2 regions of the Flintibacter sp. P01028 genome follow, and region 2 is predicted to be linked to the other one. Evidence: riboswitches for the same ligand, from Rfam matches in the RefSeq annotation. Region 2 holds a riboswitch; the other holds the start of a gene.
The links. A riboswitch is a leader RNA that binds a small molecule or an ion and turns the genes downstream of it on or off. The one in region 2 is predicted to bind ZMP and ZTP.
Positions count from the first base shown of each region.

Region 1 (15,826 bases), on a different contig from region 2:
ACCGCCAAAAATCGACAGTTTTTAAGGCGCTTCATCTGTGATGAGGGAGAGTACCAGGGAAGCGGTATCTACCAGGTTTTGGACGCTGATTTCCTCCTGAGTAGTGTGGACCTTAGACATCCCTACCCCCAGTACCAGAGCTTTGATACCGTGGGCGTTCATATTGTTGGCATCGCTGCCGCCTCCGGTGGCGGACAGGGAGGGAGTTAACCCCACCCGCTCACAGGCGGCCATCACTGCCCGGAGGAAGGAGTCCTCGCTGGGGATGGAGAAGGGGGAGTAGGCCTTGCTCATCTGAAGATCCAACGCCGCCCCGTATTTTTCACAGGCATGACGGAGACACTGAGCCATGTGCTCCGCCTGCCGTTCCAACTTTTCCGCGTCACGGCTGCGGGCCTCCGCCGCCAGGTCCAGCACCTCTGGGACGATGTTGGTGGCATACTGGGAAGAAATAGAGCCGATGTTAGCCGTGGTCTCCTGGTCCACCCGCAGCAGACGCATTTGGGAGATGGCCTCCGCCGCCACCTGAATGGCACTGATCCCTTCCTCCGGGGCGACGCCCGCATGGGCGCGGCGGCCGGTGATCCGCGCGGTGATCTGGTACTGGCCGGGGGCACTGGTAATGATACGTCCGGCGTCCCCATCGCTATCCAGTACCACCGCTTGTTTGGCCAGGATGCGGCTATCATCCAGATGGCGAGAGCCACGCAGGCCGATCTCCTCACACACGGTAAAGACCGCCTGGACTGGAGGGTGGGGGAGCCGCTGTTCTACCAGGGAGCGCAGGGCCTCTACGATAGCGGCCACGCCCGCCTTGTCGTCGCTGCCCAGCACTGTGTCTCCTTTGGAGCGGATCACCCCGTTCTCCAGCACCGGCTCCACTCCCGTGCCAGGAATTACTGTGTCCAGGTGGGCGGACAGAAGGATGGGCTGATCGGGAGCGGTCCCAGGCAGGGTGCAGTACAGATTGCCGGTGTCGCTTCCGGTCTGGGCCTGGGTATCATCCAGATCCACTTGACAGCCGATGGCCTGAAGGTCCTCTGCCACGCGGGCGGCAATAGCGCCCTCATGAGTGCTCTCGCTGTCGATGCGTACATAGTCCAAAAAGGTATCCAAAAGACGGTCCCTGTTGATCATATAGCTGGCCTCCTTATGATAGTGCGGCCATTTTAACACGGAGGGGGAGTAAAATCAACTGCGGGACGGTACTAGCGGTCGGTGACTACCATAGTCTGGATATCCCGCTCCCCAGTGCCGCTGCTCAACAGGAACACGGTATAGTTGGTATTTTTCTCCACCTCCAGGTTCAGGGAAACAATGGTGTCGGGCAGGTCGGGAGTACCCAGGAAGGCACTGTCTAGAGTCTCAATGTCCATCCAGGAGGGCATGGGGGAACGGTCAGTCTCGGCAAAAAGGAACTGATAAGTCCCTGGCCGGACGCGCTTGAAAATGGTGGTCTCCTTGAAACGGACATCAGCATAGACCACCCGGCCGTCCTTCAACAGCACATCAATCGGGGGGCTGTTCAGAGCCAGATTGCTTACCCGGAAATTGGAAGCGCAGTTGCCCTGAAGGCAGCATTGGTCAGAGATCTGGAGCAGGTCCAGCCCACTAGGGGTATTGATGACAGCGATGGTGGACAGACTGCCTGGGGGAAGCGGCATGGTCTTGCGGAGATAGGTGTAGCCGTCGAGACCGGATACAGTGATAGTCTGATAGCCACCAGGGGCTTGGACATAGGAGGATACCGAGGCGTAACCCAACCGGGTGACCACCCGGACGCGGTTGATCTGGATGCGGATAGGGGTGTAGCCGAAGGCGGCATTGAGAAAACGGACTCTGGATAATGGGAGCCAGATAGGGGGGCGGACGGAGGAGCCGCCGTTGACTGGCCCGCCTTCTCCCGGATTTGGGAGGGGAATGACCGGGATATTCCCGGTGCTGCCATCATAGACCGGTCCGCCTTCTCCCGGATTGGGCAGAGGAATGACCGGGGTATTTCCAGAATTACCATCATAGACTGGTCCACCCTCACCCGGATTGGGCAAAGGGATCACCGGGGTGTTGTCGTTAATTCGTTCCATATGGATAAGGCAGGTCAGGGAGAGCCTGGCCTTTCTCCTTTCTGAGTTATTTTGTCTGGACAGCCCCAAACGTAAGCAGGGGGCACCCCATGCTATGCCAGATGGAGGAAGCCTGTTCAGAGAACGCGGGAGGAAAGGAGGTAGAAAAAGGGGAAGGACAGATGAAAAAGTAGGCCAAACACCTTGACAATGGGAAAAAACATGGTAGAATAGTCCCGGAAATGTGTTGATGAAGCCAAGTACAGCGGGGTGTCTTTAGCGAGAGGGGACAGTGAAAGCCCTCGGCTGAAAGCTGTACGAGCCACTTCTGAGCAGCCCGTGAGGAGCGGGACGGCCCATCCCCGTGAGCGGATGACTGAGATGTCCGGCTGACGTGCCGCGCCGGATAATCAGGGTGGTACCGTGGAAGGATGCTTTCCGCCCCTGACTGCTGTCAGGGGCGTTTTTTATTTCGAAAGGGGTATAAAATGCGGCAATATATTGTAGATGCCTTTGCGGATCGGGTTTTTGAGGGCAATCCGGCAGCAGTATGTGTGCTGGACCGCTGGCCGGAAGAGGACCGGATGATGCGGATTACCCGGGAAAACAATCTCTCTGAAACTGCCTTTGCCGTCCCGGAAGGGGAGGGATACCGGCTGCGCTGGTTTACCCCCAGCGGGGAAATTGACCTGTGCGGCCACGCCACTCTGGCTGCGGCCTTCGTGATCACGGAATTTATCTCTCCGGGTCTGGATGTCGTCCTCTTTGACACCCTCAGCGGGCGGCTGACGGTAAGAAAGCGGGGCGAGCTGCTGGAGATGGATTTCCCGGCCTATCAGCTCAAGCGCTTGGAGGTGACCGACCAGATCACCGAGGCGTTGGGGGCCAGACCCAGCGAGGTCTGGAGGGCCCGTGACCTGTTGTGTGTCTTTGAGGACCCGGAGACCGTCATCCGCCTTGAGCCAGACCAGGAGAAGCTGAAGGAGCTGAAGGGGGCTCTGATGCAGGTTACCGCTCCGGGGAGCGGGGAGTTTGACTGTGTGTCACGGTCCTTCGCCCCCAAAATGGGGGTGCCAGAGGACCCGGTGTGCGGCTCTGGCCACTGCCACATCATCCCCTACTGGGCTGCCCGGACGGGACGGAGGGAGTTTACCGCCCGCCAGGCGTCTCCGCGAGGCGGAACCCTCTACTGCCGCTTGGAGGGGGACCGGGTTATCCTGGCCGGCCGGGCAGCTCTCTATGCCAGGTGTGAACTGATGTTGGAGGACTGCTGATGAAAAGAAGAACGACAGGCCTGCTGGCCGCGGCGCTGCTAGCCGTCCTGCTGCTGGCCGGCTGCGGCACCCGCCCCCTGCCCAGCGGCATGGAGGAGGAAGCGGTGGGACAGGCGGGCCAGGAGATTGTGGAGATGCTGGTCGCACGGGACTATCAAGGAGTGGTTGACGCCTTCCGGCCGGACATAGCCGAGGAGCTGGGCGTCACCGCGGATACAATCCAGTCCGAGATGGACAAGGTTTCGGAAGCCGGACCCTATGTGGAAACCATAAAGCGGATGGCGGTGGGCGGAAAGAACAAAGACTATGGAGAGGACTATGCGGTGGCGGTGATCTACTGTGAGCATGAGGAGAAAAACATCGCCTATCAGCTCTCCTTTGACACCAATCTGAACTTGATCGGCATATATGCGGAAGTGAAAAAGAAATAAGATGATATACGGAGGTAATTCCTATGCATGATCCAAAGCCTTTCGGACTGAACGAGCTGCGCGAGATGTTCCTGTCCTTTTTTGAGAGCAAGGGCCATCTGCGTCTGCCCAGCTTTTCCCTGATCCCTCAGAATGACGCGTCCCTGCTGCTGATTAACAGCGGCATGGCCCCCATGAAGCCCTGGTTCACTGGGGAGCAGGAGCCCCCTCGCCATCGTGTCTGCACCTGCCAGAAGTGCATCCGCACCGGAGACATTGAGAACATCGGCAAAACTGCCCGCCACGGCACCTACTTTGAGATGCTGGGCAATTTCTCCTTTGGGGACTACTTCAAAAAGGACGCCATCCACTGGGGCTGGGAGTTTTTGACCAGCCCGGAGTGGGTGGGCCTGGATCCGGATCGGCTGTACCCCTCTGTCTTTGAGGGGAACGAGACCACCCCCGCCGATGATGAGGCATTCCGTATCTGGAACGAAGAGATCGGCATTCCCGCCGACCGCATCTTCAAATTCGGCAAAGCGGACAACTTCTGGGAGCATGGCTCCGGCCCCTGTGGTCCCTGCTCGGAGATCTACTACGATCGGGGCCCAGAGTGGGGCTGTGGCAAGCCCGGCTGCACTGTGGGCTGTGACTGTGACCGCTATATTGAGGTTTGGAATATCGTCTTTTCCCAGTTTGACAACGACGGTGAGGGTCACTATACTGAGCTGAAGCAAAAAAACATCGATACCGGCATGGGCCTGGAGCGGCTGGCCTGCGTCTGCCAGAAAGTGCCCTCCCTCTTCGATGTGGACACCGTCATGAACATCACCCACAAGGTATCCGAAATCACCGGCGCCCACTATGGCGAGACCCCTGCCAAGGATGTCTCCCTGCGGGTCATCACCGACCACATCCGCTCCGCTACCTTCATGATCTGTGACGGCGTGCTTCCCTCCAACGAGGGTCGGGGCTATGTCCTGCGCCGCCTGCTCCGCCGGGCTGCCCGCCACGGCAAGCTGCTGGGCGTCAACGAGCCCTTCCTTTACAAGGTGTGCGACACCGTCATCCACGAGAACGAGGGCCATTACCCCGAACTGCGGGAGCGGCAGGACTATATCACAAAGGTCATCCGGGTGGAGGAGGAGAACTTCGCCAAGACCATCGACGGCGGCCTGAAGATTTTTAACGAGATGCTCAAGGGGCACCAGGAGAAGCGGGAAAAGACCTTTTCCGGCGCCGACGCTTTCAAGTTATATGATACCTACGGCTTCCCTATCGACCTGACGCTGGAGATGGTGGAGGAGCAGGGCATGACCTTGGACCAGGACGCCTTCCACCAGCTCATGGAGGAGCAGCGCCAGCGGGCCCGGAAGGCCCGGGAGGCTCTGGGCGATTTGGGCTGGGCCGGCGTGGAATTTGGTAAGGATGTGCCAGAGACCCAGTTTGTGGGCTACGGGTGTGATACCGTGCTGGATGCCAAGGTGGTGGCCATTGTGGCCGAGGGCCAGCAGCGGGATGAGATCATCGGCGGCGGCGAGGCCATTGTGGTGCTGGACAAAACGCCCTTCTACGCCGAGATGGGCGGCCAGGTGGCCGACCATGGAGTGATCGCCTGTGAGAGCGGGCGTGGGATGTTGTTTGAGGTCCATGACGTGCAGAAGAACAAGGGCGGCAAGTATATGCACTATGGCCGGCTGATGGAGGGAACCCTGAAGGTGGGCGACACGGTTCGGGCCCAGATCGATCTGGACCGCCGTCGGGCCGTCATGCGGGCCCACTCCGCCACCCACTTGCTGGATAAGGCCCTGCGCGCTGTTCTGGGCGATCACGTCCACCAGGCAGGCTCTCTAGTGGAGGCCGACCGGCTGCGTTTTGACTTCACCCACTTCTCCGCCATGACGGCAGAGGAGTTGGCCAAGGTCAGCGCCATGGTGAATGAGGCTGTGCTGGCCGGCTATGACATTGTGACCGAAGAGCTGCCCATTGAACAGGCCAAGCAGAAGGGGGCTATCGCCCTCTTTGGAGAGAAATATGGTGACGTGGTCCGAGTCGTGGACATGGGTCAAGGCTACTCCGTGGAGTTCTGCGGCGGTACTCACCTGGATAACACCGCCAAGGTGGGGGTGTTCCACATCTCCAGCGAGTTCTCTGTGGCCTCCGGCGTCCGCCGCATCGAGGCTACTACCGGTATGGCTTCTTTAGAGGTAATGAACCGCAATCAGGAGCTGCTCTTCCAGGCTGCTGCAGCCCTGAAGGCTAAACCCGGTGAGTTGCGGGAGAAGGCGGAGGCTGCCATGGGCGAGATCCGCCAGCTCCACCAGGCAGTGGAGAAGTTCAAGGCCCGTGAAGCGGTCAGCGAGGCCGAGCGATTCCTTTTCGCTGCCCATGAGGTAGGGGGCCTGAAGGTGCTTACCGCCACGGTGCCGGACGCGGACGCCGACCGTCTGCGCAAAATGGGGGACTTTTTGAAGGACAAGGAGCCCAACGTTGTGGCCGTCCTGGCCGCCATCAATGGGGAGAAGATTACCTTCTTGGCCGCCTGTGGCAAGGAGGCCGTCCAGAAGGGAGTCAAGGCCGGAGAGATCGTCAAGCAGGTGTCCGCCATCGCCGGCGGCTCCGGCGGCGGCAAGCCTGACTCCGCAATGGGCGGCGGCAAAGACCCGCTGATGGTGGACAACGCCCTCGCTATGGTGGATAACGTGGTATCCATGAAGCTGGGGCTGTGAGCCATGACCCGCGAGGATCTCAAGCGCTTTTGCGCTCTGGATATTGACTTTGAAAGTATTGGCTTGATGGAGCCTGGACTTTCCTTGGAGCCTTATTTCTGTACTCCGATGAATGCCGAGCCGGTAGGGAGGCTGGGCTGCGACGGTATCCATTTTGTCCTTCTGCCCGGGGATGAGCGGGTGTTTTGCGTGGACCCCGCTATGGGGGAGCCGGGGACCTATGTCCTGCCAGTAGCGACAGATTTTCGGGAATTTTTGTCCTTTGTCCTCTACTGCCGGGATGCCAACCCCCTCTCCCAGATCTGGTGGCTGACGGAAGAACGGTTCCGGGAACTGTTGGAGGAGGACAAGAGGGCTGTCTGGCCTGGGTGTGAGACATTTTTTGCTGGGAAACAGACAGCCCTGGAGAGGATAGCAAGGGCCTTTGACCTGGCTCCCGCTGCTCCGTATCAGCAGGTCAAGGCCCTTCAGGCCGCCTTTGATCCCACGATTATGAAATTTTCCAACGAATACTATGATGTGCTGGGACTGGAGTATCCAGAGTGACAGGACAGGGATAAGGAAACGGGCTTTGCAGGGACAAGATCTTCCAGCATCGAAGTTCTATCTGCCTTCCTGATTTTGACTTTTTATGCTAACAGATACCGTGCGGCACGGTTAACTGGACCGTTGCCGCACGGCTCTTTTATCTTTCACTTTGATTTAAATCTAATTTTGACTGTTTTTTTAGTAGGCTGGAAAAGGCGGCGCCCCGGCTCTGACTGGAACAGATGAAAACCGCGGCTGGGACGGGGAGGCCCTGTGTACTTGAAGCAAAAACGGTAAACGGACCCCATCTTCAAAAGGGACGGCCCTTGGGCCGTCCCTTAAAATTTTTTGGGAGAATCTCAACATTTTCCCCAGCCAGATTGTGTGATAAGCAGAGAGACAAAAAGGGAGGTGTCCTGTTTGGAACATAGCCAGAGCGGGGAGAAGATGGCCGCCCTCTACCGCCGATATGTGACCATGGTCTATCAGATCTGTCTGATGCTGATGAAAAATGTACCCGACGCAGAGGACGCCACCCAGACGGTCTTTCGAAAAGCGATGGAGCATGAGGGCCTCTTCCGTGATCCGGAGCATGAAAAGGCCTGGCTTATCGTTACCGCCCGGAACGAGTGCAAAAACCAGCTCAAGCACTGGTGGAGGACAAAGAGGGCGGGAGAAGAGATACTTCAGAACCTGACCTGGGAGCAGCCGTCGGACGGGGAGCTGTGGGATCTGATCCTTACCCTACCGGAGAAATACCGGATGGTGCTGTATCTCCACTACTACCAGGGTTACACCGCGCTGGAAACAGCGGAGATCTTGGGGAAGAACCCATCCACCATTCGTACCTGGCTGGTTCAGGCGAGATGGAAACTGAAAGAAATGTTGGAGGTGGAAGAGTATGGACGAGGATAAGCTCAAGCGGGTGTTTGACCAGATAAAACCCACTCAAGAGCAGGAACGGGTTATGCTGGACCGCCTCCTGACAGGGCAGAAGGAGGTCAAACCTGTGAGTCGAATGAAGAAGATGCCCGCTGTACTGGCGGCCGCCGCCGTGCTCCTGCTGGCCTGTGCCTTTACAGTGGCTACGGGGTTGGATCAGAAATTTGCGGCGCTGTTTGGGGCAGGGGAGCAGGAGACAAGGCTGATCAAAGACGGTGTGGTGCAGGTCGATCAAAGACACACCTATGAAAATGGATGGACGGTTGAAGTGGAACAAATGCTGGTGGACCGGTATACCTTGGCGGTCCTGCTGGACGTGATCGCCCCAGAGGAGACTGCCTTGTGGGGAGAGGACTATTCTGTTCTGGCAACTTCCGATATTGAGCCTGAGTCGGAAGAGAATGGCGTGGGCGGCTGGGTGTCCGGCTCCATTGTTTTACCAGATGATGATCCGGGTGACCATCACATCTCGATTTTGTGGTATCGGGGACCGACCACCTATCTTCAGGCAGATGCTCAGACATTTCTGGGTGGGGAATTTACGATTACTCCGTTGCGCCTGGTTGAAAAGACCACCTTTGAGAACTTGGCTGACTTTTCTCAGGAGCGGCATGACTTTTGTGTGAAACTGCCTGACCAGGACAGCGGACGACAATATGAGGCCGGGCTTCCCATTCAGGTGGGAGAAGACAATATGGTCCTGCAGTCGCTGTATGTTTCGCCCATCAGTGTTGCCTTTATGATTCAAGGAGAGGAAAACGATTTCCGTATGTGGGGGCCAGCGGCGTTTTCCGAAATAGAAAGTACTACCGTTCTGAATCTGTTGGACGGCCAAACCGCATCTGTAGGCCGCACAGTGAGCCAGAGCTATAATCCAGATACCGGGATGGGAGAATTTGTGTTCCAACTGAATCAAATTGTGGACCCGGATGAGGTGACATCCCTTACCATCTTAGGCCAGACCTTCTCTCTGGGAGGGCTGCTCCCGGTGGAGGAATAAAAACCTTGGCAATTCTGGCAAAAGGGGGTACAATGGTCTTACTAACAAACAAAGGAGGTTTCCCAATGTCTGACTGTCTGTTTTGTAAGATTGCGGAGGGGCAGATCCCGTCCAACAAAGTCTACGAGGACGAGGTATGCTTTGCCTTCCATGACATCGATCCCCAGGCGCCCACCCACTTTTTGGTTATCCCCAAGGCCCATATCGGATCTGTGGCCGAGGTGACAGAGGACAACGCCGCCGTAGTGGCCCATATTTTCGCAGTCATCTCCAAAGTGACCAAGGAGCTGGGCCTGGACAGCTACCGTGTGGTGTCCAATATTGGGGAGCAGGCGGGCCAGTCTGTCCCCCATCTCCATTTCCATGTTCTGTCTGGCCGGGATATGACCTGGCCTCCAGGCTGAGGAAGAAGGGGATGGTACCGAATGATCCCGCCATCCTCCTCAGCTTCCTGAATACCCGGCTTAGGGATGACGGCTGCACCCTGGAGGAGCTGTGCGCGCAGCTGGATGTAGAGCAGAGCGGGGTGGAGGATAAGCTGGCTGCCATAGGCTACACCTACCATAGAGAGCGCAACCAATTCCTTTGATAGAGGAGGTCGGAAAAAAGGGTTGACAAGAGAGTTAGGATGTGCTAACCTATACGTGGTTAGAGAGAGCTAACTCTCATCCTCCTTACACCTCCCTACTTTCACTTTTCCTGACTGAGGGCGCGCTCTGACCACCAGACGCTTGGGCGGGGCAGGCAATACCGCCGGGCAGACCGGGGCCGTGGATCATTCCACGGCTCCGGTTTTTCTTTCTGTATCAGAAAAAGGAAGATACCCCTTTCCATACTGGGGGAACTGTGATATAATCCTCATAGCTTTTTAGTTATGGGGTGTGCTGTTTATGTTCGTCAAGAATCCGGAATATTTTATGGCCATCGTCAAGGAGCGGAGCATCTCCAAAGCGGCGGAGCGGCTCTATCTCTCCCAACCCTATCTCAGCCAGTATCTGGCCAAGCTGGAGTCCAATCTGGGGGCCGTGTTGCTGGACCGTTCCCACTCGCCCCTAAAGCTGACGCCGGCAGGGGAGGTGTTCCATGCCTATCTGGAGCGCCAGAGTTATTTGGACCGGCAGCTGGTCAGCGACCTGCGGGATCTGCAGAACGAGAAGCGGCCTGTCCTCCACATCGGCGTATCCCCTTGGCGTGGTTCCACCCTACTGCCCGATGTGCTGCCCCTGTTCACCAAGCAATACTCCGACGTGCAGGTGGTTCTCCATGAGGCGCCGGTGCCCGAACTGGGGGATCTGGCAGCGGGCAGTGTCACGGACTTCTGCATCATGCACATCCCTGGGGATCTGACGGAGCTGACCTATGAACTGGTCATGCGGGAGCATATTTTCCTTTTGGCCCACCGGGACCACCCCCTGGTCCGAGGGCTCACCAGTACCTACGACGACCCCATACCCTTCCCCGACCTGCGGCAGCTGGAGCGGGAGCGTATCGTGATGCTGCCCCCGGACTGGCGGCTGTCCAAGCTGCTCCACAATACCTTCTCCGTCCATAACGTGGAGCCCCAGAATATTTTGGTGACCACCAACAATACCACAGCCATCAATCTGGTGGCGGAAAACATGGGCTTCGCCTTTTTACAGGAGAGCGGCATCTCTCGCACCCCATATCTGGACCGGCTGGCCTGCTTTACCATCGGAGAGCCGCCACTGACCTGCCCCATGGCGGTGGTCTACAAGAAAAATGGATTCCTGTCACCGGCGGCCAGAACGTTTATCGACCTGATCAAGGAGTATTACAGCCGCTTTGACCGTCCCGCCAACCTTTGAACAAATATCGGGCCTGATTTTCAGCAAAAGGGACGGAGAGAAACCACACCGCCCCCCTTGACGAGGGAGGAGGCCTATGCTAAACTGAATCCAAGCCCTGCGACTGACGGAAGTGGAGTGACCACGTGGAACAGGGCCCGGCGTGTGAAACGCCATATTGCCGACCGTCTGGGCGCACTATTGCTTAGTGCGCCCTTTTATTTTTGCGGGCGCAACAGGAAGGAGTTATGGAAGATGAAGACTGACATCGAGATCGCCCAGGCCGCGGAGATGCTTCCAATTGGCCAGGTGGCCCACAAGGCGGGGGTCAGCGAGGAACTGCTGGAATACTATGGGCGCTATAAGGCTAAAATCGACATCACCCCCCTGCGGGACAAGGCCCGGAAGGGCAAGCTGATCCTGGTCACCGCTATCAATCCGACCCCCGCCGGAGAGGGCAAGACCACCACCTCCGTTGGGCTGGCTGACGCGCTGAAAAAGCTGGACAAGAACGTAATCCTGGCCCTGCGGGAGCCCTCCCTTGGCCCTGTGTTCGGCGTCAAGGGCGGCGCCGCCGGTGGTGGTTACGCCCAGGTGGTGCCTATGGAGGATATCAACCTCCACTTCACCGGCGACTTCCACGCCATCGGAGCGGCCAATAACCTTCTGGCCGCCATGTTGGACAACCATATCCAGCAGGGTAACGAGCTGGGCATCGACGTGAAGAAGATCACCTGGCGCCGCTGTGTGGATATGAACGACCGGCAGTTGCGAAATATCGTGGACGGTCTGGGCGGCCGGATGCAGGGCGTCCCGCGAGAGGACGGCTTTGATATCACGGTGGCCAGCGAGATCATGGCGGTCCTGTGTCTGGCTACCGGCCTGAAGGATTTGAAGGAGCGGCTGGCTCGTATCATCGTGGGCTACACCTATGACGACCGGCCGGTGACCGCCGCCGACCTGAAGGCCCAGGGAGCCATGGCCGCCCTGCTGAAGGACGCCATCAAGCCCAATCTGGTCCAGACGCTGGAGAACACTCCCGCCTTTGTCCACGGCGGCCCCTTTGCCAACATCGCCCACGGCTGCAACTCCGTCTCCGCCACTGACACCGCCCTGAAGCTGGCCGACTATGTGGTCACCGAGGCGGGCTTCGGAGCTGACCTGGGTGCGGAGAAGTTTCTGGACATCAAATGCCGGGCCGCCGGACTGACCCCGGACGCGGTGGTCATCGTGGCCACGGTTAAGGCGCTGAAGTACAACGGCGGTGTGCCCAAGGCCCAGTTGGGAGAGGAAAACCTGGAGGCGTTGGAGCGGGGCCTGCCCAACCTGCTCAAGCATGTGGAGAATATCACCCAGGTCTTCGGTTTGCCCTGTGTGGTGGCCATCAACCGCTTTGTCAACGACACCGACAGAGAACTGGACCTGATCCGCTCCAAGTGTAAAGAACTGGGGGTCAACGTGGCCTTGTCCGAAGTGTGGGGCAGAGGGGGCGAGGGCGGTATCCAACTGGCCCAGGAGGTGCTCCGCCTGTGTGAGCAGCCCAAGAAGTTTACCTACGCCTATGAGTTAGATCAGCCTTTAAAGAGCAAGATCGAGGCTGTGGTGAAAAAGATATATGGGGGCGTGGGCGTGAGCTATTCCGCTGCCGCATCCAAGGAGCTGGAGCGGCTGGAGAGGATGGGCATGGGCGGCCTGCCCGTGTGCATGGCCAAGACCCAGTATTCCCTCACCGATGACCAGACCAGGCTGGGCCGCCCCGAGGGCTTTACCATTACGGTGTCCAAGGTGAAGGTGTCTGCGGGCGCCGGCTTTGTGGTGGTCCAGACTGGGGATATTATGACTATGCCCGGCCTGCCCAAGGTACCCTCCGCGGAAAAGATCGACGTGGATGAGAACGGAGTAATCTCCGGCCTGTTCTGAGGGGGGCACATGGATAACCATTTCAATTCCCCCGCCCAGGTGACGGCGCTCTACGCCGCCGCTGGGGCGGAGAAGGCCGGAAAGCCAGCCTCTGTCCTGATTCTGCTGGGCATCCTGGCTGGGGCCTTGATCGCCATGGGCAGCGCCGCCACTAACACGGCCTCCTATGGCATCCAGGGCACCTGGACCGCCCGGACGGTGTGTGGCCTGCTGTTCCCCTTCGGGCTGGGAATGGTGATAGCCACCGGGGCGGAGCTCTTTACCGGCAACTGCCTGATCACCATTTCTCTGCTGGATGGGCGCTGCTCCTGGCGGGGGATGTTGCGGAATTGGAGCATCGTCTACCTGTCTAATTTTGCCGGAGCCCTGCTGGTGGCGGCGGGCTGCGCTTGGTTCGGTCAGTTCGACTACTCCGGCGGGCAGCTGGCCCTGTTCACAATGAGAATGGCGGCCGCCAAGTGTGCCATCCCCTTCCAGAATGGGGTGGTGCTGGGCTTCTTCTGCAACCTTCTGGTCTGCCTGGGCGTGGTCATGGCCATGTCGGGCAGGGACACAGCCAGCCGCCTGATGGGGGCATTTCTTCCGGTATGTTACTTTGTCCTGTGCGGCTTTGAGCACTGCGTTGCCAATATGTACTATATTGCCGCTGGCCTTATGGCCAAGATGGTCCCGGCCTATGCCCAACTGGCGGCGGAGGCGGGGCTGGACTTGTCTGCATTGACAGTGGGGGGATTCCTGCTGGGAAACCTGCTCCCCGTCACGATTGGGAACGTCCTGGGCGGCGCGGGGCTGGGCGGCCTGCTGTGGTATTGCTACCGCCCGAAAAGCTGACGGCCTATTGGCATAGAAAACGGCTGTGGGAGATGGTCTTTTGATCACATCTCCCACAGCCGTTTTTTCGACCGGGCGTGGTCAGCCGGTTTTTTGAACTTTCACAGGTGCTTTAGACGACCCTTTCTTCAGAATAAGCCCGGAGGACCGCTATCGACAGGCCCGTTCTCTGGCGGTTAAGTAGAGCAGTCCGCCCGCCTGATAGGCGACGAAGTCCCAGGGGTCGAAGACTGCCCCCGCTTTCCAAAGTGGGGCGAGAACCTCCCACACCAGCCCGCAGGCCAAAAGCAGGGGGACCGCGTGCTTTACCGAGCGAAGGGGGGCTAGCCTGCCCCAGCGCAAAAGGTAGTCAGCCCAGGCGCATATGGCTCCCCCGGCAAACAGGTCGTTGGCATAGCAGGACAGGAACCATCCTAAGTGTCCGTCTGAGTTAGGAATAAGAAGGCAGCGGTTGACGATATAAAATACCAGGACCCCGCCGCACACCCGCAGGTCAAATGTCCGAATATCCAAGGTCAGAGGAAGCTGAGGAGCAGCACGGTTACTATTAAGCCTAAGATAACGGCACCCACTGCGGCACCGAAAGACAGGGGCTCCCGGCGGGGCTCCTCACGGCTGGAAAGGTCATCCACAGGGGATCTCTTGCTCAACTGCTCCAGGTCGCTGCCCGCGTCGGAGGGATAGGAGCGGAGGTCCGCAAAGTGGTCCAGCAGCTTCAGGGCCCGCTGGACCGTGGTATAACTGGCGTTTGTAATCAATATGACCGGCGGGAACAGGAGCATATTCTCGACAGAGTGGGAGGAAAGAACGCCCGCCTCCGCCTCTCGCAGGATGGCGTCCGGTAGGACAGCGGAATAGGTCTCATCTTGCAGCACCTCCCGATAAAACTGAGCTAAACGGTCCCGGACCATTTTATCTCTTGTTTTTTGTGCCCCCCTTGTTAGATAACGGGGGCTTACTGTTCGCTCGCAAGCTCGCTCAACTGCCGAAGTGAACCAGCCACTAAAAACGGCGGAAAAATCTAAGAGATTTTCCCACCGCCGTGTCTGGATCGCTCCGTCTGAATACGATATTTTGGTATCTACAAACTGCAATTTTATTTACACTTACTACTCTACATCGTCATCATGTTTATTAGTATAAAAACTCCCGATAAACATACCTGCTCCAAGCCCTATAGCTAATCCTAATATAGTGTGATTAAATACCACGCCTAATGCCGTTCCTACACCTACACCAATACACATCCCATACATCATTCCATTATATTTATTAGTGATTTTTTTCATAACTGGTCTCCTTTGCAAATTCTAATTTATTAGATGTAGAAAAAAATACAATATTTCAAGTGTCATTTCTTATACAACAGCATTCTACAAGCAGGTAAACACGGGCTGTTCCTTAATATCTTTTTGTTTGGGGATTTCCGCTCTCCCATTTGCTTACCGCCTGCCGGGAGACGCCTAGCTTTTCTCCCAACTGCTCCTGGGATAATCCGGCCTGCTTCCGGGCCAGGGCGATCCGTTCATACAGTTCCATCATGGTCCTCCCACCTTTCTGATTCTGCATCCAAGATACCCCAAATCCCACGATATGACAAGAAAAATAAGCTGGAAATTTGTCAACTTGAAGTTGACAGGCGGCTGGAGGGGGAAAAACAGAGAAAAAGGCGGGGCTATACTTGACACCTCCCAGGAAGGATGCTAATATAATGATTTGTAACAAGCGCAAGGAACGGAAAGAGTAGCGTCCCGGCCAACGGACAGAGAGGGCCCTTCACCGGCTGAAAGGGGGCCCACAGCGGCAGACGTGAAGTGCGTCCGGGAGCGCGGGGCGTAATGGCCTCCGGTTCGGCCCCGATAGCGGCCGGTCAAGTGAGAAATGAGAGTGGAACCGCGAGTTATCGCCTCTTATGCCAAAATGGGCATAAGAGGTTTTCTTTTTGTCCTGCCCAGCGAGGGGCAGGATTACCGCAAAATAAGGAAGGAGGAGCCTATGTTCAGATCCCTCATGGAAACCTTGGAGGCGTATCAGCGCCGTGACCCGGCCGCGCACTCCAAATTGGAGATATTTTTGCTCTATCAAGGGGTGCATGCCCTGTTGTATCACCGGCTTGCCCATTGGTTATACTGTCATAATCTGAAATTTTTGGCCAGGGCAGTCTCCCAGTGGAGCCGGTTCTGGACCGGTATTGAGATCCATCCTGGGGCCAAGATCGGCCGCCGTCTGGTCATGGACCATGGTATGGGCATCGTCATCGGAGAAACCGCCGAGGTGGGGGACGACTGCCTGCTCTACCATGGAGTCACTCTGGGGGGGACCGG
Region 1 is NZ_JBHEVC010000001.1:204,562-220,387, reverse strand. Features, by position in the region: gene ACEVJK_RS01135 (M20/M25/M40 family metallo-hydrolase) at 22-1,137, opposite strand; gene ACEVJK_RS01130 (DUF4397 domain-containing protein) at 1,209-2,084, opposite strand; gene ACEVJK_RS01125 (PhzF family phenazine biosynthesis protein) at 2,552-3,337, shown strand; gene ACEVJK_RS01120 (DUF3887 domain-containing protein) at 3,337-3,768, shown strand; gene alaS (alanine--tRNA ligase) at 3,792-6,476, shown strand; gene ACEVJK_RS01110 (hypothetical protein) at 6,480-7,022, shown strand; gene ACEVJK_RS01105 (RNA polymerase sigma factor) at 7,416-7,919, shown strand; gene ACEVJK_RS01100 (hypothetical protein) at 7,906-8,946, shown strand; gene ACEVJK_RS01095 (histidine triad nucleotide-binding protein) at 9,012-9,350, shown strand; gene ACEVJK_RS01090 (DUF4250 domain-containing protein) at 9,362-9,535, shown strand; gene ACEVJK_RS01085 (LysR family transcriptional regulator) at 9,837-10,772, shown strand; ZMP/ZTP riboswitch at 10,862-10,953, shown strand; gene ACEVJK_RS01080 (formate--tetrahydrofolate ligase) at 11,007-12,671, shown strand; gene ACEVJK_RS01075 (formate/nitrite transporter family protein) at 12,681-13,502, shown strand; gene ACEVJK_RS01070 (hypothetical protein) at 13,653-14,015, opposite strand; gene ACEVJK_RS01065 (hypothetical protein) at 14,018-14,413, opposite strand; gene ACEVJK_RS01060 (hypothetical protein) at 14,612-14,791, opposite strand; partial or broken gene ACEVJK_RS01055 (helix-turn-helix transcriptional regulator) at 14,928-15,041, opposite strand; gene epsC (serine O-acetyltransferase EpsC) at 15,498-15,826, shown strand, end outside.
Region 1: it holds a riboswitch for ZMP and ZTP, as region 2 does, so the genes downstream of both, ACEVJK_RS01080 (formate--tetrahydrofolate ligase) here and ACEVJK_RS07430 (IMP cyclohydrolase) in region 2, are expected to answer to the same signal.

Region 2 (15,826 bases):
CTTCAGCGGGGAGATATCCCTCGTACTCCTTGGCCATGTGGGCGCTGTTGACCGTATAATCAAAGAAATAAGTGTGTACAGTGTCCGCGATCCGTCCCTCGCCATAGCCGTCTTCCGCGTGTACGTTGCCGCTGCTGTCAGCGGTCCCGCCAGTGGAGGGAGTGCCGCCTGTGCCACAGGCGGCCAGAGTGAGGGAGAGCGCCAGTGCCGCCGCGATAGAGATAAGTTTTTTCATGTTTTACAGTCCTTTCAATATCCTCTGATTTAAAATTAAAAAGGTGTGCTTTTATAAAGGGGATGGAAATGGAAAAATGTTGAAAAAAACTTGCCCAATCAGGTGCCTTGTGATATATTTAGGAACTGGAAAGGTGTGGAGCAAAAATTTGTAAAGGTACACCTTTTCAAAATATTTCTATCCGGAGAGAAACATACTGCTTATCTTTCCAACTATGACACATACCCCTTCTGCCCTGGAGCGACCAGGACAGAAGGGTGTTTTTTTACAGTTCTCGCTGTAAATAGTGTAGTAGGCTGGACAGATCATCAAATTTTTTCCAGATCAGCGAATCCAACTCAGGGGAAGAGGGGATCAGGTCTGGTATCATCACAGCGGTCATCCCCGCACTGAGGGCGGAGCGGATACCGTTGGGGGAGTCCTCAACAGCAACCGCCTTGGCCGGAGAGACGCCCAGCCTCTGGCAGGCCGCCCGATAGATCTCCGGGTCCGGCTTGCTCTTGGATACCTGGTCCCCGGTCACAACGGCCTGGAAGTATCGGCCCAGACCGGAGTGCTCCAACCGGTATATGGTCCGGTCGTAATAGGTGGAGGTTGCCAGCGCCAGGGGCATCTGCCTTGACTGAAGAAACTCCAGAACCTCACGGGCGCCCTCCTTGACCGGGACGCCCTCCCGCTCCATCCGCTCGGTGGCTAACCGGGAGCGGAGCTCCATAAAGGGCTCGTGAGGAAAGTCGGGCCCCAAGAGCCGGGGCAGAAGGGCCAGCACATCCCCGCGGCCCCGGCCCACTACCTCTGGATAGCAGTCTGCCGCCTGAGGGCAACCCATCTGCCGGCCGGCTTCCTCCCAGGCCCAGTAACCCAGACGCTCGGTGTCAAAGAGGGTGCCGTCGGCGTCAAATACTACGCCCTCCAATTCTTTCTTGTTCATACCTTCCCGATATCGGTGCGGAAGTGCATATCCTGGAAGGAGACGGGCTTGACCGCCTCATAGGCCCTAGAGATGGCCTCCTCCAGATTGGACCCGGTGGTGGTGACCCCCAGTACACGGCCGCCCGCGGTGAGGATCGAGCCGTCCTTGCCAATCTTTGTGCCGGCGTGGAATACGGTGGCCAGCCTGCCCGCCTCATCCAGCCCGGAGATAGGGTAACCGCTCTGGTATTTCACCGGGTAGCCTCCGGAGGCCAGCACCAGACAGCAGGCGGCGCCCTTCTTCCATTTGATTTCGCACCGGTCCAGGGTGCCGTCCACACAGGCCTCGAAGATGTCCAGCAGGTCGCTGTCCAGCATGGACAGGATGGGCTGGGTCTCCGGGTCTCCAAACCGGGCATTGTACTCTACCACTCTGGGGCCGTCCTTGGTGAGCATTAGGCCGAAGTAGATGACCCCCTTAAAGGGACGCCCTTCCGCCTTCATAGCAGCCACAGTGGGCAGAAAAATCTTGTCCATGCACTCCTTCGCAATCTCCGGGGTGTACTTGGGAGAGGGACAGAAGGCACCCATGCCCCCGGTGTTGGGTCCCTGGTTTCCGTCATAGGCCCGTTTGTGGTCCTGGCTGGACAGCATGGGGACCAGGTGCTCCCCGTCACAGAAGGCCAGCACAGTCACCTCAGGGCCTACCATACACTCCTCGATGACCACAGTGGAGCCGGAGTCACCGAACTTTCTGCCCTCCATCATGTCTCGGACGGCGGCCTCGGCCTCCTCCACAGTGGCGGCCACCACTACCCCCTTGCCCAGAGCCAGGCCGTCGGCCTTGACTACGATGGGAGCCCCCTGCGCCCGAATATAGGACAGGGCGTTGTCTAAGTCGGTAAAGGTCTCATATTTGGCGGTGGGGATGTGGTACTTCTTCATCAGCCCTTTGGAAAAGGCCTTGCTGGCCTCGATGATGGCGGCGTTGGCACGGGGGCCAAAGGCGCGGATGCCCGCCGCCTCCAGGGCGTCTACCATACCCAGGGCCAGGGGGTCATCCGGGGCCACCATGACAAAGTCCATGGCGTTCTCCCTGGCCCATTGGACCATGCCCTCCACATCGGTGGCTTTGATGGGGACACACTTGGCCACCTGGGCGATGCCACCGTTGCCGGGGGCGCAGTATAACTCCGTGACCCTAGGGCTCTGGGCCAGCTTCCAGCAGATGGCGTGCTCACGCCCGCCTCCGCCGACGACTAAAACTTTCATAATATGCTCCTTTCATACGGGCGGCCATAGACCATCCAGTTTAGCGGAGTTTCTACCAAAGGCAGAAAGGATATTAATGCTGTCCGAAAGCGAATTTATTTTGCCGCAGGACACTATGCCCCCTGGCCGTGCGGCGGTTAAAAGCATCTTTTTCATTGAAAAGGCAAGGGGGGTATCGGCGGCGGCTCCCTTAAGAACCGACGCCGTATCCAGAGGGGCAAAGCCCCCACTGAAAGTGCTTAATGGTGGAACAGTCTGATTCCGGTAAATGCCATGACCATGCCGTACTTGTCCGCCGTGGCGATGACCTGATCGTCCCGGATGGAACCGCCGGGCTGGGCAATATACTGAACACCGGACTTCCTGGCCCGCTCCACGTTGTCCCCGAAGGGGAAGAAGGCGTCGGAGCCCACGGTGACGCCGGACATCTGGGCGATCCAATCTTTCTTTTCCTGCTCTGTCAACACATCGGGCTTCACTTTGAAGGTGTTCTGCCACACGCCTTCGGCCAGCACGTCGTCGTGCTCGTCGGAGATATAGATGTCGATGGCGTTATCCCGGTCAGGGCGGCGGATGTGGTCTACGAACTGCAGCCCCAAAACCTTGGGGTGCTGACGCAGCCACCAGATATCCGCCTTGTTGCCCGCCAGACGGGTGCAGTGGATGCGGCTCTGCTGGCCGGCACCTACACCGATGGTCATGCCATCCTTGACATAGCACACGGAGTTGGACTGGGTGTACTTCAAAGTGATGAGGGACAGGAGCATATCGTTTTTGGCCTGCTGGGACAGCTCCTTGTTTGCGGTGACCAGGTTAGAGAGCATCTCCTCGCTGATATCCAGGTCGTTATAGCCCTGCTCAAAGGTGATACCGAAAATGTTGCGGCGCTCAATAGGGGCGGGCTGGTACTCCGGGTCGATCTGAACCACATTATAGCTGCCCTTGCGTTTCATTTTCAGGATCTCCAGGGCTTCATCAGTATAGCCGGGGGCGATGACGCCGTCGGACACCTCGGCGGCCAGGAAGCGGGCGGTGTCTCCGTCACACACATCAGACAGGGCGGCCCAGTCCCCGAAGGAGCACAGCCGGTCGGCACCTCGGGCCCGGATATAGGCGCAGGCGATAGGGGACAGGTCCCCTTCTGGAGCGAAATAGATGTGCCGCTCGGTATCGGACAGGGGCAGGCCCAGGGCGGCTCCGGCGGGAGAGACGTGCTTGAAGGAGGCGGCGGCGGGCAGGCCGGTGGCTTTCTTCAGAGCCTTCACCAACTGCCAGGAGTTGAGAGCATCCATAAAGTTGATATAGCCCGGCTTGCCATTGAGCACCTTGAGGGGCAGATCGCCCTGCTCCATAAAGATGCGGGCGGGCTTCTGGTTGGGGTTGCAGCCGTATTTCAGTTCCAGTTCATTCATGTGAGCGTACTTCCTTTCTGGCGGTGTTCAGCCATGCTTGTTGATGATGACGGTCTCCCTGGCGCCGCTGGCCAGGTCGATGTACTGGACGAACAGGGATACTTTATTGTCGTGGTTCAGGTTGGCCCAGAGCTCTTCCGCCCAGGTCTGAGCGTCCGGGGCCTCGATGGCCACCTTCCGGGGCTCGCCCTCGAAGGAGGGCAGAGGGTCCAGGTTCTCCTGATAGGTGTGGATGAAGTGGCCAGTGCCGGCCACAGGGGCGTCGTACTCATAGAAGTAGCGGTGGTTGCAGCTGGGATCACCGTCAGCCGACTTCAGGATGGATAGCTGATAACTGCCGTCGGCCTCCACCACACCAGAGATGCGGGGGGTGTAGTTGGGGGGATCGGGCTCAAAGCAGCGGGTGCGAAGGGCCTCGATATAGCTCTTGCCATCCAGAAGGAACCGCTGGATGGTGTCGGTCTGGTCCCCGTTAGTGACTACGGTGGCCCCGTTTACCACCCTCACAGGATGGTAGATAATGAGAGAGGGGTCCACCATCTTGCTCTCGTCAAATGCCTTGGTGCGGATGCCGTCCTCGGTTTCCTCAAAAACCCGGTTGCGGCTGTTCTCACTGCGGCCCATAATGAAATAGGCGATGGCGGCCTTGCTGTTGTCGGCGGTGCGGCCCAGGACGATGCCGCGGCCAGGATAGGGATGGTTGGAAAGGATCTCCTTCAGATCATGTGTCTTCACAGTATTCCTCCTTTGTTGTAAAAAAAGGGCGCACCAGTTCTGTGAATTGGTGCGCCCAGACGGTCGGCCTTGTATTACGCGATACTCCCCGTGGTCATTTCCACTTACCGTCAGTCATATCGCACAGTTACATTGTAGCAAAAAAGGGTAAGAAAAGCAAATTCATTCTGCGTTCCGCGTTCCGCGTTCTGGATGCTCCAAAACACGGACGGTCCGCCCCTCCACCTTTAGCCGGTCCTGACAGAACAGGGACACGGCTTGGGGGAGCAGCTGCCACTCGCACTGCTCCATGATGCGCCGCTGGAGTACCTCCGGCGTGTCGTCGGGGAGGACCTCCACCGCCTTTTGAGAGACGATGGGGCCGCCATCGCACTCCTCGCTGACGAAGTGGACAGTGGCGCCGGACAGCTTGACCCCATACTCCAGGGCCTTCTCATGGACATGGAGGCCGTAGCACCCTGGGCCGGCGAAGGAAGGGATGAGGGCGGGATGGACATTGAGGATGGCGTTGGGGAAGGCGCGGACCATCTCGCCAGTCAGAATGACCATAAAGCCGGCCAATACCACCAGGTCGATATCCAATCCCTTCAGCTTGTCTACCAGGGCCGCAGTCATGGCCTGGCTGGAGGGGTAGTCCTTTCGGGCCGCCACATAGCCGGGGATGCCGGCGGCCTTGGCCCGCTCCAGGGCATAGGCGCTGGGGGTGGAGGAAATGACAGCGGTGATTCGACCGTTGATCAGCTCACCCCGCCCCTGGGCGTCGATGAGAGCCTGGAGATTGGTGCCGCCCCCGGATACCAAAACCGCGATATTTTTCATTTGACTAACTCCACACCGTCGCTGCCAGAGACCACAGAGCCGACCTGATAGGCATTCTCGCCCGCATCCGTCAGAGTGGAGAGAGCCCGCTCCGCCTGAACAGCGGGGATGGCCAGGATCATGCCCAGGCCCATGTTGAAGGTGTTGTACATATCCCGCTCCGGGATGTTTCCCTTCCGCTGGATCAGATCAAAGATGGGCAGCTTGGGGAAGGTCTTGAGATCAATGCGGGCGGTGAGGCCGTCCGTCATCATTCGGGGCACGTTCTCGTAGAACCCGCCGCCGGTAATATGACTGATGGCGTGAATATCTACTCCGGCCTTCAGCAGAGCCTTGACCGCCTTGACATAGATGCGGGTGGGGGCCAACAAAGTCTCGCCCAGGCTCCGGCCGCCCAGCTCCTCCATGGGGGAGGTCAGGTCAGTGTGCTCCACATCCAGCACCTTGCGGACCAGAGAGAACCCGTTGGAGTGGACGCCGGTGGAGCCAAGTCCGATGAGCACGTCGCCGGTGGATAGGCGCTTGCCGTCAATGATATTTTCCTCGTCCACGATGCCCACAGAGAAGCCGGCCAGGTCATAGTCCTCGTCGGGCATGACGCCGGGGTGTTCAGCGGTCTCGCCGCCCACCAGGGCGCACTCAGACTGGCGGCAGCCCTCGGCGATGCCGGCGACGATTTCGGCAATACGGGCGGGGTCATTCCGGCCACAGGCGATGTAGTCCAGAAAAAACAGGGGAGAGGCGCCGCCGCAGATGATGTCGTTGACGCACATAGCCACGCAGTCGATGCCGATGGTGTCGTGCTTGTTCAGCAGCATGGCCAGCCGCAGTTTGGTGCCCACGCCGTCGGTGCCAGACACCAGCACTGGTTTTTTCATGCCGGCCATGTCGGGGGCAAACATACCGCCGAAGCCGCCCAGAGTACCCATGACACCGGGAATATAAGTGGATTCCACCATAGGCTTGATGCGCTGAACAGCCTCATAGCCAGCGGTGACGTCTACGCCGGCGGCGGCATAGGAAGCGGAGTGGGAGTTTTTCATCTTCAGACCTCCAGATCAAATTAGAACTTAAAAGTCAGGAATTGTGGAGTGCGCCCCAGACGGAACAGTGGAGTTCAGCCCGGCAGGACCGGAGCCATTCTGACTTCACATTCCGGTTGGGATGGCGTGCTGACGCCTATTCTTTGCCGCTCCAGCAGTAAGTACACACCTTGTCCCGGTCCAGACCGATGGCCTCCAGCAGGCCATCCAGAGACTGGTAGCCGAGAGAGTCAAAACCGAGCTTCTCACAGATGGCCTTGAGCATGCACTGGCCTCGTTCAGTGCGGGCGTCAGAGTACTCCTCCAGGTGGAGCTGGCCCTCGTCCCCCTCCAGCTCCTGGACCGTACGGCGGGCCAACAGGTCCATGTCCGAGTTGCCACGGGAGAAGTTGAGGTATTTGCAGCTGTACATAATGGGGGGGCAGGCGGAGCGCATATGGACCTCCTCCGCCCCGGACTCATAGAGAAATTCCACCGTTTCCCGGAGCTGGGTTCCCCGGACGATGGAGTCGTCCACGAAGAGCAGTTTCTTGCCCTCAATGAGCTCGGGTACCGGAATCTGCTTCATCTTGGCCACCTGATTCCGAACGTCCTGGTTGGTGGGCATAAAGGAACGGGGCCAGGTGGGGGTATACTTGACAAAGGGGCGGGCAAATGGCTTGCCGCTGCGGTTGGCATAGCCGATGGCGTGGGGCACGCCGGAGTCGGGCACACCGGCCACATAGTCCACCTTGGGGAGAAGACCGTGGAGAACCTCATCCCGGGCCATAATCTCGCCATTCTGATAGCGCATGACCTCCACATTTTTCCCCTCATAGTTGGAGTTGGGGTAGCCGTAGTAGGTCCACAAAAAGGCGCAGATCTTCATCTCCTCGCCGGCGGGGGACAGGGTTTCATACCCGTCAGCCGTAATACGCACGATCTCTCTCGGCCCCAGCTCATAGGCGTCGGCATAACCCAGCTTATGGTAGGCGAAGGACTCGAAGGACACACAACAGCCCTCCTGGTTCTGGCCCACCAGGACCGGCAGCCGGCCCAACTTGTCCCGGGCGGCGATGATCTCCCCCTTGTCGGTGAGGACGAGCAGGGTCATGGAGCCCTTGATTTCGTCCTGGGCGTGGAGGATACCGGACACCAGATCATCTTTCTGATTGATGAGGGCCGCGGTCAGCTCAGTAGCGTTGACCTTGCCGGAGCTCATGGCCATAAACTGATGTCCGTGGTCGGAGAAATACTGCTGGATTAGCTCCTCGGCATTGTTGATGATGCCCACGGTGGTGATGGCGTACAGGCCTAAGTGGGATCGGACCAGCAGGGGCTGAGGATCGGTATCGCTGATGCAGCCGATGCCGCTGCAACCGTGGAAGTCAGACAGATCCTTCTCGAACTTGGTGCGGAAGGGGGTGTTCTCGATGGAGTGGATCTGGCGCTGGAATCCGTCCTGGGGGTCATGGATCAACATACCGCCCCGGCGGGTACCCAGATGGGAGTGGTAGTCCACTCCGAAAAAGATATCAAGGGTCACGTCCCGCTTGGAAACGGCCCCAAAAAAACCACCCATTTATTTGCTCCTTACTTTTTGCGTTTGTGCAGGAAAAACCAGGCAGCTCCAACCAGTCCCGCAAGGATCAGCAGCATGAAAGGCAACGCGATGGGGCTGCTGCTGATAAGAATGGCGGTGGGGCCGTCCTGCCCGCCAATGATACCGACGTCCACGATTTAGGCGAAGAACAGCTTGGACAGGGTCATGGGATCGATGTACTTGCCGTCCTTGTAGACCCGCATATTGCCGGAGGCCACCTCGTCGATGAGCATAACCTTGCCGTCCGCGTCGTAGCCGAACTCGAACTTGATGTCGTACAGGACCATGCCCTTCTCCTTCAGGTCGTCGGCCACAATCTGGGTGATCTTCTGAGTCTCCTCCTTGATGGCGTCGTACTGCTCCTCGGTCATGACACCCAGAGCGACCAGACCGTCCTTGGTGACCAGGGGATCGCCCAGGGCGTCATTCTTAAAGGTAGTTTCCACATAGGCGGGCAGGTCGGCACCCTCGGCGATGTACTCCCCATAGCGGCGGAGGAAGGAGCCCACTGCCTTGTGGCGGCAGATGACCTCCAGCCCGTGGCCAAACACCTTGGCAGGCTTGACCTCCATGGTGGTGTTCTTCAGGTCGGCGGACACATAGTGGGTGGGGATGCCGGCAGCGTTGATTTTTTCAAAGAAATAAATGGACATCCGAAGGTTTACGTCGCCCACGCCATCGATGGTCAGGCCCACAGAGTTTTCGCCGGGATCGAACACGCCGTCCTTGCCGGTGCAGTCGTCCTTGAACTTCAGCAGGTAGTTGCCGTTGTCCAGAGCAAACACGTCCTTGGTCTTACCAGTGTAAACAAGCTTCTTTTCCATGATGACATTCCTCCATGTATGAAATTGAAATGGATGCTGAGTGTATTTGGGATAAAAAATGGAACAGGCGAAAAGGAAAACGGGGATATAGACAAAAAAGGAGCACAACGAAACAAAGAGGAGGGCGAATCCGCCTCCACCGCCCAGAGAGGCCTCTGTCTGAAAGACGGCCCGGTAGATCTCATTCGGGGTGGGGAACAGCATTCCCCAGAGGGGGGTGGAGAGGATCCACAGGAGCAGTACCCCGCCATACCGTCCCCTCCCAAGGGGGAGATAGAGAGCGGCCATGGCCACGGCACAGACAGCCGTAAAGAGGGCGGCGAAGAAAATATCCATGCCCGCGGGGATGGACCACAGGGCGATGCAGCAGTAAAAGACCTTCTGCAGATGGGAGATCAGGGCGGACAGGGCGCCGAGAACAGCGCCAATCAAGCAGATAGGAATCGACTTCTTCATGACGCGCCTCCACAGTGAGCGGGCTGCCTCTTACTACCCCAGCTCGGCCTGGAGCTTCTTCTCCTTTTCGGCGATCTGGGCGGCCATGCTCTCCCTCGCCTGGTCCAGCCGGGCGGCCAGCTCGTCGTCGGAGACAGACAAAATCTGGGCGGCCAGTACAGCGGCGTTCTTAGCCCCGTTGATGGCCACAGTGGCCACAGGAATGCCGCTGGGCATCTGGACGGTGGCGAGCAGGGCGTCCAGCCCGTCCATAGCGCCCCCCTTCATGGGGATGCCGATGACCGGCAGGGTGGAGTTGCCCGCAAAGGCCCCGGCCAGGTGGGCCGCCATGCCGGCGGCACAGATGAGGACACCGAAGCCGTTTTTACGGGCGCTTTTGGCAAAGTCGGCGGCAGCGGCGGGGGTGCGGTGGGCGCTGAGGATATGGGCCTCGAAGGGGATGCCAAAGCTCTGGAGCTGCTCACAGGCTCCCTTCACCACCGGCCAGTCGGAATCCGAGCCCATGATGACAGCGACTTTTTTCATCAAAACCTCTCCTTTGTCAAAAAAGATTCAGGCTATCTGCGGGTACAGATAGCCTGATAGAATGTTAGTGTTCGGCCTTGGGCAGATTGGGGCCGTAGCCAGTGACGAACCTAGGAGAAAACACCCGGATAAAGCCCATGACTAAGCCCCCTTCCATCCATTAGGGTTCCATTTTATCGAAAAAACGCGGGCTTTGCAAGAGAGGGAATGAATTTCGTAGGCTTGTACAAGGAATTGCGAAATACGGGACAAAAAAGTTGGCATCCTCTGCTCACAGCAGGCCGGCGGTGTCCAAAATACGGGATACCGCAGCGGCTCGGAGGGACCAGGCCGCCGCCGCGCCGTAGCTCTGGCGGCGCTGAGAGACGAAGCCGGGGGCCTCCTCCAAGGCGTGCTGACAGAGGGTGAGGAACTCCCGCTCGTCATGGGCTCCGTAGACCACGTCGGGGAAGATCTCTACCTGCTCGGGCCACAGCATAGACACGATGGGCTTCCCGGTAGACAGGTACTCATACAATCGACCAGAGATCACATCGCTGTCCGGCCGGTCCTCCCGCAGCAGCTCCAACAGCACATCGCAGCGGAACAGCCAGTCGGGTACCTCATTGAGAGGGCAGGGGCCGGCCAGCGCCACGTTGGGCTGCCGCCTGAGTCGAGGAAGGAGGGGATTGTCCTCCTGCCGGCCCAGCAGCAGGAAGGTCCAGCCAGGCCGCTCCCTGGCGGCGTAAAGGATGGGGGACAGATCGAGTTCCCGGTGGATGACCCCGGCCCAGCCCAGCACCGGGCCGTGGACCTGGGGCAGAGGGTCCGACTGAATAGAGCCCCCCTCGCCGGAGAACATGGGGTAGTTGACCCCGTTGGGCAGTTGAGCGATGTTAGAGCTGCAGGGGGACAGCCGGTCGGCCAGCAGGGGGGAGGCGGCGAAGACTATGTCGGCGTTGTTGGCCAGGGCGCCCTCCCACAGTGGGGGCAGCTCCTCCCAATCCCGGTCGCAGTCGTAGACAAGCCCGTCATATTCCAGGTGGTCCAGCAGGTGGACATGCTCTGGACTGGTGGTCCACAGCAGGGGTGATTGGAAACGGTGGCGGGCGGCCTTGTCGGCGATGAATCGGCCCAGCTTCCTCTGGTTGCGCAGGAACAGCCGGGAATACTGCTCCGACACCGGGAATAGGGTGGGGGGAAGGGTGTAGACCGTCACGTTGGGGCGCACCTTCTGCCCCTTCTGCCGAAAGCTCCGGTCCCGTCTGCCGGCAGGGGGAGCGAAATATAAGATCTGTGTGTCCCGCAGCCGGGAGAGGAGCTGCTGGGTCCGGCCCGGAGAGGTGCTCCAGGGCTCGTTGGATAGACATAGGATCTGCTTCAAAGAGGAGACCTCCCGGTAAAATGACATTGACTTATGAAACCTTTTTACCTATTATAGTATGGAGAGGGAGATACCGTCAAGCGGGCGGTTTTTCCTGCCCCCCCTCTGGCTGGCGGAGCCGGGGGTGGCAGGGGCTCCGTCTGGAAAGGAAACGAGAATGCTGGAAGCCTTATTGAATTTGGATGCCTCGCTGCTGCTGGCCATTCAGGACCTGCGCTTGGACTGGCTGGACCCCGTCGTGGCCTTCTACACCCAGCTTGGCAACGCCGGGCTGATGTGGATCGTACTGTCCCTTTCCATGCTGTGCTGGCGGCCTACCCGGCGGGCGGGGGCCCTGGCGCTGACAGCTATGGTGCTGGGACTGCTGGTTACCAATGTGACCATAAAGCCGCTGGTGGAGCGGACCCGCCCTTGGCTGGACCTGCCCATCCTTCCCCTGGTGGTGGAAAACGACCCCCATTCCTTCCCCTCCGGACATACCTGTGCCGCCTTTGCGGCCGGGGTGGCTTGGGCCAAGACCCTGCCCTGGCGCTGGGGACGGATCGGGGCTGTACTGCTGGCGGTCCTGATGGGGCTGTCCCGGCTGTATGTGGGAGTCCACTATCCCACGGATGTGCTGGCTGGGGCTTTGATCGGAACACTGTGCGCCTGGGTGGCACTGAAGCTGGACGGTTACAGGACGGATCGGTTGAAAGAAAATAGGAAAGGAGCCAAGTGATATGTGGAAGAACGTCGGTTATTACAACGGAGAAATTGGCCCTCTGGAGGAGATGAAGGTGCCCATGGGGGACCGGGCCCTCTACTTCGGCGACGGCATCTATGAGGCCGCCTGTGTGGCTAACCGCGTCCCCTTCGCGCTGGAGGACCATCTGGACCGGATGTATAACAGCCTCCGGCTGCTGGAGATCCCCTTCTGGATGGAGCGGGACCAGGTGCGGGCCGAGCTGCAGAAGGTCATCGAAGCGGCGGAGGAGGCCCCCTACCACTTCTTGTACTGGCAGGTGTCCCGGGGCGTAGCCCCCAGAGGGCACGCCTTCCCTCCGGCAGAGGTGGCCCCCACTTTGCTGGCCTATGTGCGGCCCCACAGGATGAAGGACCTGAATCAGCCCTATCGGCTTATCTCCCTAGAGGATAACCGGTACAAGCTGTGTCATATCAAGACACTGAATCTGATCCCAAGCGTACTGGCCAGCCAGCGGGCGGCGGAGCGGGGATGTGACGAAGCTGTGCTCCATCGAGGCAGCCGAGTCACCGAGTGCGCCCACAGCAATATCTCCATGCTGAAGGACGGAGTGCTGCGCACCGCCCCCACAGACGAGCTCATCCTCCCCGGCATCGCCCGGAAGCATCTGATTGCCCTGGCGAAAGAGAACGGCGTCCCGGTGGTGGAGGAACCCTTCTCCATGGTGGAGCTGATGAACGCGGACGAGGCCATTGTCACCAGCTCCAGCGCCCTGTGCATGGGAGTGGAGTCCATCGACGGCATCCCTGTGGGTGGCAGGGATCGGGAACGATTCCATTTACTCCAGAGCGCCTGTATGGAGGAATTCCAGCGAGAAACCAAGGCCAGGTGAGATGGACGTTAATAAAGAGCGCGGACAGAAACCCTGTCCGCGCTCTTTTTCGTTTATGAACAAAATCAGCGGGGGTGAATCGTCTGCCGCAGCCGGTTCCAGAGCCAATAGAGAAGGAAGGAGCCCAAATAGGCGGCAACTAGACGGCCAATTAGCAGCAGAGAGAGGGAGTGGACGCCCAGCTTCTGCAGGATAGCGGTGGCGTAGGTCAGCACCAGGCAGTGGACAAAGAACACAAAGAGAGAGGCCTGGTACAGCCAGTTGAGGAACCGCCGGAGCAGAGGGCCGCAGTTCTTCAAGGCGGCGCACAGCTCCATCAGCAGGTAAATGGACAGGAGGTTGGAGAGGGGCTTCATCAGCTCCAGGTTAAAAAATACCACCCCGGCGGAAAATTCCAGATAGCACAGGCCCAGATAGGTCAGCACCACCAGCCCTGAGCCCAGGATGGCCCACAGCCGGCGGGCCGGGGCCGGGCGCTCCGGCCGGAGATAGCCGGCGTACAGACCGGCCACCCAATAGAACAGATAGGTAATGAACAGCTTGCCCTGATAGGGCGCGAACCAGGGAAGGGCCCGGGCGGCCGCGCCCTGGAGCCAGAGAGCGGCCAGCATGACCACCAGGGCGCCCGCACAGCCGGCCAGCCAGCCCACACGCCGGACCAGCTGCCGCCACAGGGGGCGCAGGAGATAGAGCTGCATGACCACCAGTACATAATAGAACTGGGCCGACAGGGAGCCGAACCATAAATAATTTCCCAGCTCTGCCAGACTGCCCCGCACATAGCCGATGGGCAGAAAGCAGAGATAGTAGAACAAAGTCCAAAAGAGGTAGGGGAAATAGACCTTTTTGGCCCGGCGCAGGATATAGGGCCCGTAGGGGGACAGGGTGTCCCTCGCCAGCTCCAGCCCCATCTTCATCCCGCCGCTGAACAGAAAGCCGGGGACAGCACACCGGCTGAGAAGCCAGGGGACAAAGACCACCGCCCCCTGCCAGGAGGTGGGGTCGGCGTCGGTGATGCCTAGAGACATGACGTGGATCATGATGACCAGCAGGCAGCACAGGGCATTGAAGTCATCTAAAACAGGCAGGCGGGAGGGGGGACGCTCCAGCCCGACGGACGGATGAGCGGTGTTGTGCAAGGCGGACACTTCTCTCTCTCCGGCCGAAGCCGGGTGATGGACGGCGTTCTTCGCCAGAATTCGTTTTTAGTATAAGGAACTGGCAAAATAAAGTCAAGAGCGCCCCCGCCTGGATTCAGGCAGGGGCGCAAGCGGCAGGATCAGGGGATGATGAGCCAGGCGTCGAACTGGAAGCCCTCGGGAGAAACATCGTGGCTCCAGCATCCCAGACACCAGATGTTCCAGGCGTCCTCCAGGAGATGGTGCCCCACCAGCAGGTCGCACCCGTCCGGGACGGGGACGGCGGGGTTGGGGAGATACATCTCGTCGCCGTTTTCGTCTGTTTTGGTGGAGTAGTAGGTGGCCTCAATAGGCTGTCCGTCCACCAGGATGGTGGAACTGCCCGCTGTGGCGGTGATGGTCACCCCGCGGTACCGAGCGGTGGCGGTCTGGCTGTCCTCGTCCCAGCGGTACTCCGCACCCAGCCTCTCGCAGAGCTGGCGGAGGGACAGATGGCCCAAGCGCAGCCCCTCCAGGTCATAGACCGGGCTGGGCGGGTCCATCAGGAAGGGCCGCAGACGGGGGTCCAGTTCCGCCTCTCTGGTGGGGGAGCCGTCCACGGGGAACTCCCACTGGTCAAAGACGATGGAATCCACCTGGGTCAGGTCCACCACCTGTTCAAACTGATGGTTCACGTCTCCCAACTGTGCCAGAGTCAGGATGGAGCCGTCCTTCATCTTCAGATAGAACAGGTCGGTGGCAACGCCCAGGTCAGTGATAGAGTCGGCGTAGGAGGACCAGTCCCCGAGGCGTTCCAACTCGTAGGAGTAGGACACTGGGGTGAGGATAAGCTCCTTCAACCGGCCCCGGAGCCCCAGAAACTCATTGGAGATGACCTCCAGGTCCGGGGTGACGCGGATGGGCTCCACCACAGAATCCATAGGCAGCCGTACGGCGTAATCCCGGCCCATAAAGGCCAGCCATACATTCAGAGGCTCCTCCAAAGGGCCGACATACTCGCCGAACTGAATGTCGATCTGCCAGGAACGGCTGGTGCCGCTGGGATTGGGGAGGTCATGGATTCCCATACTGCCCGAATGGGTGCGAAGATCGTAGGAGATCCCATCGGGGCCGGTGCTGCCGCTCTCCAGCAGCCTGCTTACCATATCCTCCCCCCAGAAGTCCCGGTGGGCCTCGGCAAAGGCCCGGTTGCTCATCAGGTCGTCGATAGCCTGCTGATTCAGCCCTTCCACAGTGAGAACAACAAAGACGTTTTGACCGTCATAGAGCATACTGTCCGCCGTCAGGCGGTAGTCCTCGTTTTCCACGCTTTTGATGGTGTCCTGTACATAGGGCTCCACCACGCTGGCGTCCCCCCGTGTGAAAAACAGGTCCAGTACCCCCATCTGGTAGGCCGCCGCCAGGGCGGCCCCCGTGGTCAGTGCCAGGGTGGCGGCCAGCAGGACCGCCCATTTCATTTTTTTCTTCATACTGTTCTGCCTTGGACCTTCCGGCGGAGCGGAAGCCGCCTCTTCCTGCTCCAGTGCGGCCTCGACACGGGAGAGGATAGCTTCCGGGTCCAGCTCGGGGTACTCCTCGGGCAGACCTAAGTCGTTCCACAGCTCATGAATGTGACTGGACACAGGGCGTCCCTCCTTTCCCACACAGGGCCTCCCGCAGCTTATGCCGTCCCCGTGCCAGCCGGGTCCGGGCAGTGGCCTGGTTCAGCCCCATCTCTTTGGCCACCTGGTGCAGCGGCTCCTCCTCAAAGTAATAGCGCCGGAACAGAGTCCGGTCCGGCTCCTCCATGCTGTCCACCAGCCGCCGGAGCTGACTGTGGAGCTGGTGCCGCTCCGCCAGCTCTTCGGGGCCCGGCCGGCTGTCGGGAAGATGGTCTGGAATGGCGTCCGTTTCCCGCCGCCTTCTGACCCGGTCGATGGCCAGATTCCGGGCGGT
Region 2 is NZ_JBHEVC010000003.1:118,065-133,890, reverse strand. Features, by position in the region: gene ACEVJK_RS07450 (DUF4352 domain-containing protein) at 1-235, opposite strand, end outside; gene ACEVJK_RS07445 (HAD family phosphatase) at 501-1,166, opposite strand; gene purD (phosphoribosylamine--glycine ligase) at 1,163-2,419, opposite strand; gene ACEVJK_RS07435 (phosphoribosylaminoimidazolecarboxamide formyltransferase) at 2,659-3,831, opposite strand; gene ACEVJK_RS07430 (IMP cyclohydrolase) at 3,859-4,566, opposite strand; ZMP/ZTP riboswitch at 4,613-4,694, opposite strand; gene purN (phosphoribosylglycinamide formyltransferase) at 4,729-5,385, opposite strand; gene purM (phosphoribosylformylglycinamidine cyclo-ligase) at 5,382-6,428, opposite strand; gene ACEVJK_RS07415 (amidophosphoribosyltransferase) at 6,565-7,989, opposite strand; gene ACEVJK_RS07410 (phosphoribosylaminoimidazolesuccinocarboxamide synthase) at 8,148-9,290, opposite strand; gene purE (5-(carboxyamino)imidazole ribonucleotide mutase) at 9,324-9,818, opposite strand; gene ACEVJK_RS07400 (hypothetical protein) at 10,087-11,178, opposite strand; gene ACEVJK_RS07395 (phosphatase PAP2 family protein) at 11,336-11,896, shown strand; gene ACEVJK_RS07390 (aminotransferase class IV) at 11,898-12,752, shown strand; gene ACEVJK_RS07385 (acyltransferase) at 12,818-13,900, opposite strand; gene ACEVJK_RS07380 (stalk domain-containing protein) at 14,032-15,513, opposite strand; gene ACEVJK_RS07375 (RNA polymerase sigma factor) at 15,494-15,826, opposite strand, start outside.